DNA from 4 places in the Colwellia aquaemaris genome. Region 4 is predicted to be linked to each of the others. Evidence: predicted binding sites of a transcription regulator. Region 4 holds the regulator's gene; each other region holds the start of a gene.
The links. Region 4 encodes LexA, which represses DNA repair genes until DNA is damaged. Its sites were predicted from a motif close to TACTGTATNNNNATACAGTA; they were not measured.
Positions count from the first base shown of each region.

Region 1: recA (recombinase RecA) is a predicted target of LexA. The motif match lies at 1,450-1,469, and genes of this name have one in related genera.
Region 2: ruvA (Holliday junction branch migration protein RuvA) is a predicted target of LexA. The motif match lies at 1,181-1,200, and genes of this name have one in related genera.
Region 3: AC27HL_RS15600 (DNA topoisomerase III) is a predicted target of LexA. The motif match lies at 2,002-2,021, and genes of this name have one in related genera.

Region 1 is NZ_BAAJLV010000002.1:562,959-566,177, forward strand. It holds gene mutS (DNA mismatch repair protein MutS) at 1-543, opposite strand, end outside; partial or broken gene AC27HL_RS08860 (ATPase domain-containing protein) at 888-1,385, shown strand; gene recA (recombinase RecA) at 1,504-2,538, shown strand; gene AC27HL_RS08870 (IS481 family transposase) at 2,624-3,219, opposite strand, start outside.
Region 2 is NZ_BAAJLV010000002.1:704,782-708,000, forward strand. It holds gene aspS (aspartate--tRNA ligase) at 1-460, shown strand, start outside; gene ruvC (crossover junction endodeoxyribonuclease RuvC) at 596-1,123, shown strand; gene ruvA (Holliday junction branch migration protein RuvA) at 1,242-1,859, shown strand; gene ruvB (Holliday junction branch migration DNA helicase RuvB) at 1,944-2,954, shown strand.
Region 3 is NZ_BAAJLV010000006.1:22,308-25,526, forward strand. It holds gene AC27HL_RS15590 (SRPBCC family protein) at 39-476, shown strand; gene glpK (glycerol kinase GlpK) at 490-1,974, shown strand; gene AC27HL_RS15600 (DNA topoisomerase III) at 2,079-3,219, shown strand, end outside.
Region 4 is NZ_BAAJLV010000009.1:97,986-101,204, forward strand. It holds gene coxB (cytochrome c oxidase subunit II) at 1-1,178, opposite strand, end outside; gene lexA (transcriptional repressor LexA) at 1,719-2,333, opposite strand; gene AC27HL_RS18115 (Ig-like domain-containing protein) at 2,446-3,219, opposite strand, start outside.

The DNA.
Region 1 (3,219 bases), on a different contig from region 4:
GTATAATAATTCTGCTGGCGATAATCGCTGAAGTTCAGCTAACACTTGCTCTTCAGTGTTAGGTTCAATTAATACAAAGCGACCGCTAGTCATATCTAAATATGCTAAGCCAAAGCCTTGCTGTGTTTGATGAACAGCGACAATTAAATTGTCTTGGCGATCGGTAAGTAATGCTTCATCGCTAACAGTACCTGGGGTGACTACGCGAACAACCTTACGTTCAACAGGGCCCTTACTGGTAGCGGGATCGCCAACTTGCTCACAAATTGCGACGGATTCACCAAGTTGCACTAACTTTGCTAGATAGCCTTCAACGGCATGATAAGGAACGCCTGCCATTGGGATTGCGTTACCACCCGTTTTTCCACGAGCAGTTAATGAAATATCTAAAAGATCAGATGCTTTTTTTGCATCATCAAAAAATAATTCATAAAAGTCACCCATACGGTAAAAAATCAATATATTAGGAAATTCTGCTTTGATGGTGAGATATTGACGCATCATTGGCGTGTGAGCGGAAAGATCTGGCGTTATTGTTGTCATTGAAATGTGTAAACTCGTAAATTCATCAAAGTATTTAGTGGAAGAGATTATGCCACAAGGCTGGCGATTAGATATTATTATTTTTTACAAATATCGTTACGCCTATACAGGAAAAGCTCTCTTACAAAGCTACTGTAAATTGCAATAGTAACTTTTTTTCTGAAAATTTTAAAAAGTTACTATTTATTAAAAAGTTGTTATTTTTCAACGCTTAAAAAGTATCAATTGTTTTGATTTTAGTTAGAAAAAAAATAATTTGATAAAAACCTTGATACTGTACGACTATACAGTATACTTTGCGTCATCAAAACAAATTAACCACCTAAATCATTGTGGAGCATAAAATGAACGATAACAAAGAAAAAGCATTATCCGCTGCCTTAAGCCAAATTGAACGTCAGTTTGGTAAAGGTTCAATCATGAAGTTAGGTGATAACCGTAGTATGGATGTTGAAACTATCTCAACAGGCTCGCTAGGTTTAGATATTGCGTTGGGTGCTGGTGGTTTGCCTTTAGGACGTGTAGTCGAAATCTATGGTCCTGAGTCAAGTGGTAAAACAACACTTACGCTTGAAGTGATTGCTGAAGCGCAACGCAATGGTAAAGTGTGTGCATTCGTTGATGCCGAGCATGCACTTGACCCTATTTATGCTGAAAAGCTTGGGGTAAATATCAATGACTTGCTGGTTTCACAACCTGATACTGGTGAGCAAGCGCTTGAAATTTGTGACATGTTAACGCGTTCAGGTGCTATTGACGTTATTGTGGTTGACTCAGTTGCAGCCCTAACACCAAAGGCTGAAATTGAGGGTGACATGGGCGACTCGCACATGGGCTTACAGGATGTTAGGTTTGACTTAGTAGCATAACCTTTTAGTTAGAAATTATTTGTATATTCATTTCTCTAAATGTATATACAAATAATATTTAAATAACCCTTACAGAACGAGATTCTTAATTATGTCAGCAACTGAAAACAAAGATAAAGCTTTAGCAGCAGCACTAAATCAAATTGAAAGACAATTTGGTAAAGGTTCAATTATGAAGTTGGGTGAAAATAGATCAATGGATGTAGAGACTATTTCTACTGGATCTTTAGGTTTAGATATTGCTTTAGGAGCTGGTGGTTTACCTATGGGGCGTATTATCGAAATTTATGGCCCGGAATCTAGTGGTAAAACGACGCTAACACTTGAGGTTATTGCTGAGGCACAGCGTAATGGCAAAATATGTGCATTTGTCGATGCTGAACATGCTCTTGATCCTATTTATGCGGAAAAACTAGGTGTGAATATTAATGAATTATTAGTGTCACAACCTGATACTGGTGAGCAAGCGTTAGAGATTTGTGACATGCTTACAAGGTCAGGAGCTGTAGATGTCATTGTTGTTGATTCAGTGGCAGCATTAACTCCTAAAGCAGAAATAGAAGGTGATATCGGAGATTCTCACATGGGATTGGCCGCCCGGATGATGAGTCAGGCAATGCGTAAAATGACTGGTAATTTGAAACAGTCAAACACCATGCTAATTTTTATTAACCAAATTCGTATGAAAATTGGTGTCATGTTTGGTAACCCAGAAACTACCACTGGTGGTAATGCACTTAAATTCTATTCTTCAGTTCGTTTAGATATTCGCCGTATTGGTGCTGTTAAAAATGGTGACGAAATCGTTGGCAATGAAACTCGTGTTAAGGTGGTTAAAAATAAAGTAGCGCCACCATTTAAACAAGTAGAATTTCAAATACTTTATGGTGAAGGTATTAATAGCTTAGGTGAATTAATTGACTTGGGTGTTAAAAATGAAATGGTAGAAAAAGCCGGTGCTTGGTATAGCTATAAAGGCGACAAAATAGGCCAAGGTAAAGCGAATTCAGTTAAGTTCTTAAAAGAAAACCCTGAAATAGCACAAGAAATTGATGGACGCTTACGTGAAATTTTTTTGACGAAGAAAAGTGTTAGTCAAGAAAAAGAGGCAGAAAATCAAGGATAATAGTTTAGCTAAAATTTTGAATTTTTATGTGTAGTAGCTCAGACCTGATCTGACAGTTACCCGTTTTTGACGGTGTTTTGTCAGTTTAGATTTGAGCTAAATTCTTTTCAGCCCAAATCGATTTACCATCAATTAATGTTTCCAGCGGAGTTCGTCCGCAGCACATTTTTCCTTGATGTGTTCGTTCATTGTTGTAGTAATCTATCCATTCGTCCAGATCTTTTTGTAACTCATCCATATCAGCATACAGCTTTTTTCTAAAGGTAATTTGATAGAACTCATTTAGAATGGTTTTGTGGAACCGCTCGCAGATACCGTTTGTTTGTGGTGACATAGCTTTAGTTTTGGTGTGGTCAATATCGTTAATCGCTAGATATAGCTGATAATCATGGTGGTCGACACGACCACAATATTCAGTCCCACGGTCAGTTAAAATCCGTAGCATAGGAAGCTCATACTGCTCGAAATACGGTAGGACTTTATCATTTAATATATCTGCTGCTGTGATCGGTGTTTTAGTCGTATAGAGCTTGGCAAAAGCCACTTTGCTGTAAGTATCAACGAAGGTTTGCTGGTAAATACGACCAACTCCTTTGAGGTTACCAACATAAAATGTATCTTGAGAGCCGAGGTAACCTGGATGCGCTGTTTCAATTTCACCACAAGCTTCGTCATCATGTT
Region 2 (3,219 bases), on a different contig from region 4:
AATGCACGCCATTCATCATCCGTTTACCGCACCAACCAACCTGACCGCACAAGAGTTGGAAGCAAACCCTGTTGGCGCATTATCTGACGCATATGACATGGTATTAAATGGCTGTGAATTGGGCGGTGGCTCAGTACGTATTCATAACCAAGACATGCAAGCGGCAGTATTTAGAATTTTAGGTATTAGCGATGAAGAAGCTGAAGAGAAATTTGGCTTCCTGCTTGAAGCATTACAATACGGCGCGCCACCACATGCTGGTTTAGCATTTGGTTTAGACCGCTTAGTTATGCTTATGACTGGTGCTAGTTCAATTCGTGATGTTATGGCATTTCCGAAAACAACAACGGCAGCATGTCCATTAACTAATGCTCCAGGTCAAGCCAATCCAGCACAGTTAGCTGAACTTGGTATTTCTCGTTTGTCAGAAGAGCCTGCAACGGACGAACAAGCAGAATAGAGTATTCTTTAGAATTACCTATTAACAAATTGTTGATAGGAGAAAATAAAAGCGCACCAGTAAATGCTAGATTAGCTTTATTGGTGCGTTTTTTTTGATTAGAATTATTTAACGCTTTTAAAAGGCAAATGATTTTTGAGTATTATTTTAGGAATTGACCCCGGCTCTCGGCTAACCGGCTACGGTGTAATTAAACAAAGTGGTCGAAACTTTACTTACCTAGGCAGTGGCTGTATTAAGGCAATTGCTGCCGGTGATGATTTAGGTGCGCGGCTACAGACCATATTTGCCGGTGTTAGTGAGCTTATTTTGCAATTTCAACCGGATATGTTTGCCATTGAACAAGTGTTTATGGGCGTAAACCCTGGTGGCGCACTGAAATTAGGACAAGCACGTGGAGCAGCGATTGTAGCGGCAACCAATACCGGGCTTGATGTTGCTGAATATTCAGCAAGACAAATAAAGCAGTCCGTTGTCGGGACTGGTGCGGCCGATAAAGCGCAGGTGCAACATATGGTTAAAACCATTTTAAAATTGCCGAGGACGCCGCAAGCTGATGCCGCCGACGCATTAGCGGTGGCTTTATGTCATGCGCATAGTCATGATTCCATTTCAAAAATGTCAGGCCAAGCAAGCAAAACTGTACGCGGTCGCTTGCGCTAGTTAAGCATTTCAGTCATTAGCTTCAAAAATAACGACTAAATAAACCAGGATAAACTTTACTGTATAAATATCTAGTGGTATGGTGGCGGCATTATATCTTTAAGTTAAAGGTTAGGTTGTGATAGGACGTTTACGCGGTACATTAGTTGAAAAAACAGCTCCTGAAATTTTAATGGAGTGTCATGGCATAGGTTATGAAGTAACTATGCCAATGACCAGTATTTATGCGCTACCCGAGTTAAATCAAGAAGCTATTGTATATACCCATTTTGTTGTCCGAGAGGATGCACAATTGCTATATGGCTTTGCTAATAAAGTGGAACGCAAACTTTTTCGTTTGTTGATCAAAGTGAATGGCGTTGGCCCTAAATTAGCATTAGCTATCCTGTCAGGCATGTCGGCTGATCAATTTGTAAGTTGTGTTATTCATGACGATTTAACTACAATTGTCAAAATACCAGGTGTCGGTAAGAAAACGGCTGAACGCCTTTTAATAGAAATGCGCGATAGGTTAAAAGATTGGCAAACAGACAGTAGTACTGCTTTATCAGAAATGATGCCTTTGGATGCTAAACAAGAAGGTCATTTTGTTAACGATGCGAAAGGAGATGCTATTAACGCTTTAGTGTCTTTAGGGTATAGTCAACAACAAGCTGATAAAGCCGTTAAAGCGGTATTTGAAGCAAATAAAAATAGTGAAGACTTGATCCGAGATGCCTTAAAAGCAATGTTATAGCTATTCCTGCTCGTTAGTTAGCCTTGTATTTTATAAGTAGCAATCGCGCATATTCGTAAAAAGTAATTACCCAATGAGTAAGAAATGATAGAAGCTGATCGATTAATTGAACCTGTAGCGAGCCGCGAAGATGAAACGGTCGACAGGGCTATTAGACCAAAAATGTTATCTGACTACACAGGTCAGGACCATGTAAAGTCGCAAATGGAAATTTTCATTGCCGCCGCATTAAAACGCGAGGAGCCGTTAGATCACTTACTTATTTTTGGTCCGCCGGGTTTAGGTAAAACCACACTTGCTAATATCGTTGCTAATGAAATGGGCGTAAACATACGTACGACATCAGGCCCTGTGTTAGAAAAAGCAGGAGATTTAGCCGCTTTATTAACAAATTTAGAAGAAAACGATGTTTTATTTATTGATGAAATTCACCGTTTAAGCCCAGTGGTAGAGGAAATTCTTTATCCGGCAATGGAAGATTACCAGCTTGATATCATGATTGGAGAAGGGCCGGCAGCTAGATCGATAAAACTTGATTTGCCACCATTTACCTTAATAGGCGCCACCACGCGAGCTGGCGCGCTAACCTCGCCATTAAGAGATCGCTTTGGCATAGTACAGCGTCTAGAGTTTTATAGTACCAAAGATTTAACTGAAATAGTGATGCGTTCAGCCCAGTTTTTAAATTTAGAAATAGATCAAGAAGGGGCTTTTGAAGTTGCCAAACGCTCGCGAGGTACACCGCGAATAGCTAATCGTTTATTACGTCGTGTAAGGGATTATGCTGATGTTAAAACGCGAGGTGTGGTAAGTAAATCAACTGCTGCGAGAGCGCTAGACATGCTAGAAGTTGATAACGAAGGTTTTGATTTAATGGATCGCAAGCTACTTGAAGCGATTATAGACAAATTCGGTGGTGGGCCAGTTGGCTTAGATAATGTTGCCGCAGCAATTGGCGAAGAGCGTGAAACTATTGAGGATGTGTTAGAGCCATTTCTTATTCAGCAAGGTTTTTTACAGCGTACACCACGAGGGCGAATAGCAACTAATAGAGCCTATTTACATTTTGGTTTAGATTTTCCGGAAAATAAATAACTTGAGCTCAGGTTAAATAGCCGACAGATTTTAAAGCACCTTCGGGTGCTTTTTTCATTTTAGAATATATTAATCGTTTTTCATTAAGGCATTTTGTGCCGCAGAAAAACTGCGTTACTAGGTAGTAATCAGTAAATTTTAGACAAAAAAAAGCCCACATAAAACTATGTGGGCCAACTTAGAATGTAAGTTGATAGAAGGAAATTAGGTTTCCAGGAAATATGTCAGAGAGAAAGGTATACATACCTATTCAAAATTTCATGAG
Region 3 (3,219 bases), on a different contig from region 4:
GTTACTGGCAATTATCTTTATGTGAATACAGGAACATTATGGTTAATGTTGATGTGGTACAAACAATCGCCGCAGTGCCAAGTGAAGTGAGTAAAATATTACTCGATCATCAAAATGCCGGGCGGTTTTTTGATGCCAAGTTTTCAATTGCTAAAACCGCCGATGACGGTGAAGTTTTTGGCGGCAAAGGCGCTATTCGTAATTTAAACGTCGCAGGTGTTAAATTTTCTGAGCAAATATTGATCGCTAACGATAACCATATTCGCTATGCCATTGTTGGTGACCGTCCGCTGCGTGGTCATCAAGGTAATATCTATCTTGAAGAACAAAGTCCTTCTTCTACATTGGTTCGCTATACTATTGTATGTGAAGCGCCTAAATGGCTGCCTGATAAATTGGTTGAGTTTTTATTGTCACAAGCGATGAAAAAAGCCTTAGTTAAAATCAACAAACATTTTTTAGCGCTGGCGAATTAAGAGAAAACCTGTAATGAAAACATCCTACCTGCTAGCAATTGATCAAGGTACTACAAGCAGCCGTGCCATTATTTTTAATGCTGCTGGCGACTTAATTGCCAGTGCCTCAGAAGAGTTTGAACAAATATTTCCTGACGATGGTTGGGTTGAACATCAACCAAAAGCCATTTGGCAAACTACGCTTGCAACCTGTCGAAAAGTTATCGCTAAAAGCGCTTTGCAGGCTGAAGATATTCTAGCCATCGGCATTACTAATCAACGTGAAACTACTTTAGTGTGGGATAAAAGCACGGGGGAGCCGATTTATAATGCCATTGTTTGGCAAGATAGGCGTACAGCAGAGCGCTGTAAGAATCTACAGCAAAATGCAGACATTGTTGCTAAAGTAAAAGACAAAACAGGCTTACTGCTAGATCCTTATTTTTCAGCCAGTAAAATCGGATGGTTGTTAGATAATGTTGCTGGCGCTCGTGAAAAAGCAGAAGCCGGAAAGTTATGTTTCGGCACAGTGGACACTTTTTTACTTTGGCACTTAACCAAGGGAAAAACTTTCGCCACCGATGCTACCAATGCCTCTCGTACCATGCTGTTCAATATTATTGATAATTGCTGGGATGATGAGCTATTAACCCTATTTAATATTCCTAAAGCCCTGCTGCCAGAAGTCAAAAATAGTGCCGATGATTTTGGTGTTACGACCACAGAACACTTTGGTCAGTCAATTGCCATTAGCGCTATGATTGGCGATCAACAAGCAGCGTTAGTTGGCCAAGCGTGTTTTGAAAAAGGCATGATGAAAAGTACCTATGGCACGGGTTGTTTCGTGATGGTAAATACTGGCAAACAAGCGCAATACTCACAACATAAAATGCTAACCACCATAGCGTATCGCTTAGCTGGCGAAATAACTTACGCGCTTGAAGGCAGTATTTTTATGGCTGGTGCCACCATGCAATGGATACGCGATGGTATAAAACTAATTGATAATGTTGAACAAAGCCAAGCGCTTGCCGAGTCAATGACGGCAGAAAATCATGTTTATCTTGTGCCTGCGTTTACTGGCTTAGGCGCGCCACATTGGCAGCCTGATGCTCGCGGCGCCATTGTTGGACTAACACGAGATTCAGGCATTACCGAAATTGTTACCGCAGCTTTGGCCTCTGTCGCTTATCAAACCCAAGATTTATTAGAAGCGTTAAAACAAGATGGTATTGATACCACACAACTTCGAGTTGATGGTGGCATGGTGGTTAATGATTGGCTATTACAGTTTCTTAGTGATATTTTAAATTTAGTGATTGAGCGACCAAAAGTGATTGAAACTACTGCGCTAGGTGCGGCATTGCTGGCTGGCTTACAGCAAGGCTTATTCGAAAATGTTGAACAAGCGGCTGAATATTGGCAAGTTGAAAGTAAGTTCTGCCCTAAAATGAGCGAGGAAAGTCGCGCTCGTCATTATCAAGGTTGGTTAACGGCTCTAGATAAAGTGCTCGATTAGCACTCATTTATCTACGGCAAAACATCCTACTGTATAAATAAACAGTTTTAGCTGCTATGCTATGAAAAGATATTACTTTTAACTGTTTATTTACCGTATTTGCTTTGAAATTATATATTGCTGAAAAACCCAGTTTAGGCCGCGCCATTGCTGCGGCATTACCAAAACCACAGAAAAACCAAAAAGGCTATATTGAGCTAAGTAATGGTGATGTGGTGAGTTGGTGTATTGGTCATGTGTTAGAACAAGCCGACCCTGAACAATATGATGAGCAATATAAAAAATGGCAAATGCAGCATTTACCTATCATACCCACGCAATGGCAGTTAAAACCGAAAACCCAAACTCGTGCGCAGTTAACGGTTTTGCGAAAATTAGTTAAGCAAGCGGATGAAATTATTCACGCCGGTGATCCTGACCGAGAAGGGCAATTACTGGTTGATGAAGTAATTGATTTCTTAAAAGTATCTAAAACTAAAAAACAGCAAATTAAGCGTTTGTTAATTAGTGATTTAAACTTGCCGGCGGTTAAAAAATCTTTAGCAAACTTGCGTAGCAATCAAGATTTTATGCCTTTGTCTATTTCTGCGTTAGCGCGTTCTCGGGCTGATTGGTTATACGGCTTAAATTTAACCCGCGCCTATACCTTACAAGGCCAAAAGGCGGGCTTTAATGGCGTACTTTCAGTTGGCCGAGTACAAACACCTATTTTAGGTTTGGTGGTTAGGCGTCAGCAAGAAATCGACAATTTTGTAGCGAAAGAGTTTTACGATGTTCATGCCCATTTACAATCTGCCAACCAGCAAGCATTTATTGCCAAGTGGCAACCGAGTGAAGCGTGTCAGCCTTATATGGATGAAGAAGGGCGAGTGCTTAATCGTGCTTTAGCTGAAAATGTAGTTAGCAGAATTGAAAACCAACCTGCAGAGGTTACTTCGGTTAGCGAACAAGAGAAAAAACAAGCCGCGCCGTTACCTTATAACTTATCTGCCTTGCAAATTGATGCCGCGAAAATCTATTCGTTAAATGCGAAATTGGTGTTAGATGTTTGTCAGTCATTGTATGAAAAACATAAATTAATTACTTACCCGCGCTCTGATTGTCGTTACTTACCGACTGATCACCATCATCAGGCGAAAAGTATTATTGCTATGTTGGCGAATTCTAATGAAAGTTACGGTGTATTTGCCAAAAATGCTAATGCTGTGTTGAAAAGCAAAGCATGGAATAACGCTAAAGTCAGCG
Region 4 (3,219 bases):
ACGGCCTCTTTTACCGTATCAGTAGCACTTTCAATTGCACCACCCACGGCGGCTTTAACATCAGCTGCTTGCACAGCATCGCCGGTATTGTTACCCCAGGCATTACGTTCATAAGTTACAACAGCAGCAATTTCTTTTAAGCTCAATTGCTTGCCATAACCTTGCATACCAGTGCCCGCTTTACCGTTATAAACAATATCAATATGTTCACTTACTGGCCCTGTTGTTGCTATAGCACTGCCTTTAAGCGCTGGAAATGCAGGTGGTAAACCTTGACCGCTGACTTGGTGACAAGCGGCACAATAAGCAGTGTAGGTTGTTTCACCTAACTGCATTAATTCATCCATAGAAACTGAGGCATTTAAAGACGCAGCTTCAGCAGCTGCCGCGTTCGCTTTCAATTGTTTTTGCTCTTCAATCCAAAGTGCATAATCTGCTTCAGATTTAACTTCAACAACAATTGGCATAAAGCCGTGGTCTTTACCACATAGCTCCGCACATTGGCCACGATACGTGCCCGGATTGTCAACTTTGGTCCATGCTTCATTAATAAAGCCAGGGTTTGCATCTTGCTTAACAGCAAATGCCGGCACCCACCATGCATGAATAACATCATCTGAGGTGATCACAAACCGAACTTTTTTATTGGTTGGGATAACTAAAGGTCGGTCAACTTCGAGTAAGTAATTTTCACCTTTTTCAGCAGAGCTGCCGTCAAGGTTTTCGTATTGCTCTCTAGGAGTCGAAAGTACTGAATAAAACTCAATATCTTGATCAAAATATTTATAATGCCACTTCCACTGTGAACCAGTAATTTGCACGGTTAAATCGGCGTCATCATTATTTTCCATTTCGATGAGCGTGTACGTTGCAGGCACTGCCATGGCGATTAGAATAACGACAGGTATTGCCGTCCAGAGAATTTCAATTTTTGTGCTTTCATGGAAGGTTGCTGGTTTAACCCCTTTTGATTTACGGTGGAATACCATAGACCAAAACATGGCACCAAATACCACAACACCAATAGCCGTACAGATGTAGAGCACCAACATATGTAAATCATATACGTCTCTACTAACGTCCGTAACACCTTTGGTCAAATTCAGCGGCATATCTGCCCAAACTGAACTAGATAACAAGCCCCCTAGCAACAGCAAACCTAGGTTACGTCTTTTCACTCGACATCTCCTTCACCCTTTAAGGCAAAAACAGCAGTTAATCTTTAATTTATTGTGATAAACCAGTGATTTTGCTCATACATTTATTATTATTTAAGCGGTGCAATTTTGAACAACCATCAATTGCGCCCTATTGTTATATTTGTACGTTTTCTAGACTAGAATTACTTAAAACTTGATCTGGGTCAATTTAAAATTTAAAAAGCATAAATAATAAAACCTAATAAATACAATAGAGTAATAACCCTAAATCGGGATTTTCGTGCATTTTTAAAGGCTTCAGAGGTATGTTTAATTTTTATTCAGCATGTGATCATCATACCGAAAATTTAATAAAAGCTCCTCACCAAAATCGTATAAAAAACAATCTACATGAGCGTTTCAGGAGTAAGAATGATAATTATTCTTAAAAAACAAACCTTAAAGAAAGGAAACAAACTTAAAGAAGGGAAAGTGCAGGTTTAAAATGTAAGCACCTTTAGAAACCTGCACAATAATAAAACAAAAGTTAACCTTGATAGTAGGAAATAAAAATAGAATTTACATCCAGTCAGCAGCGCGAATAACACCAACCGCAATACCTTCAACATTAAAATGTTGCGAGGTTAAATCAACTTCTATTGGTGAAAAATCTTCATTTTCAGCATGCAAATAAACAAGGTTACCTTCGCGTTTAAAGCGTTTAACTGTTACGTCTTCTTCGACCCGTGCAACAATCACTTGACCATTTTTTACATCGGTAGTTTGATGTACCGCCAACAAATCGCCATCCAAAATACCAATGTCTTTCATACTTTCGCCATTTACGCGTAGTAAATAATCGGCTGCTGGGTGAAATAAACTACCATCAATTTTGTAATGCTCTTCAACATGTTCTTGCGCAAGAATTGGTTCACCAGCAGCAACTCGGCCAATCAAAGGTAAACCTTCTTCTTCAGCAAACTCTTCTGCTAAACGAATACCGCGCGAAGTGCCTGGCAACATTTCTATATAGCCCTTTTTAGCAAGTGCCTTTAAGTGCTCTTCTGCGGCATTAGCCGACTTAAAGCCAAAAAATTCAGCAATTTCCGCACGTGTTGGTGGCATGCCGGTTTCAGAAATTTTTTCTCGGATCAGATCAAATATCTGTTGTTGTCTGGGTGTTAAAGGGCGCATATTTTTTCCTTAAGCAACGATTAGGCAGCCTGTATTTTTAAACAGTATCACTGTCATTGTATACAGGCTGTAAATAAACGCAAGTTATGATTTATTGTAATGTAATTACACTTTAATCAACTTTCATTTTCACTTTAATAAAAAATGGTAATTGATAATCTCCATAGTTAACGTTTAAGAACAAGTAATCAGTATGTTCAAAATCAAAGATAAAGTTATCTACTTGCAACTTCAACTGAATGCCTTCATCAGTACGTATCACCTCAGCTACGTCGAAAGTATTGCTGGTATTAGTGGTATCAAGAGACATTGCATCTACAAGACCGTGATCATCAGTAAAGGTTAAGTTTACTTGGGTTTCAACGCCCTCATGCACAACAATCTCTGCCGAAGTATCTAAAGATAAAGATGTTCTAGCGATAGCTTCAGAGAGTATTGTTACATTAGCCGTTTTAAGGACTTCAGAATTGTCGACTAATTTAGCACGGTAAATGATGCTCAGTGTTTGCTGGCCACTTACTCCTGGAGCGATAACTTCAAAGTGCTGCTTCGAATCACTAACTTTAACACCTTGAACACCCGAGGTACCCCAATACCACTCTTTAATCTGTTCATAATCTTCGGTTATCACATTAAAGTTAATGGCTTGCCCTTTCACTGCAACAAGTCGTGAAATGGTGTAATTCATTTCACTCAATGTTATATCATTTTTAATTTTTAATTCAGCGCTGACAGTTTTGCTAAGCTGCCCCATCGTGACTGTAAGTGACAATTGCCCACTCATATCAGATTCGACTCTAGGTGCCGAGATGCTTAAAGTTTTATTATTTGGTGTAAGTAAGTGCAATTCTTGATCAGACGTCCATTGCCACTGATATGAATCAAT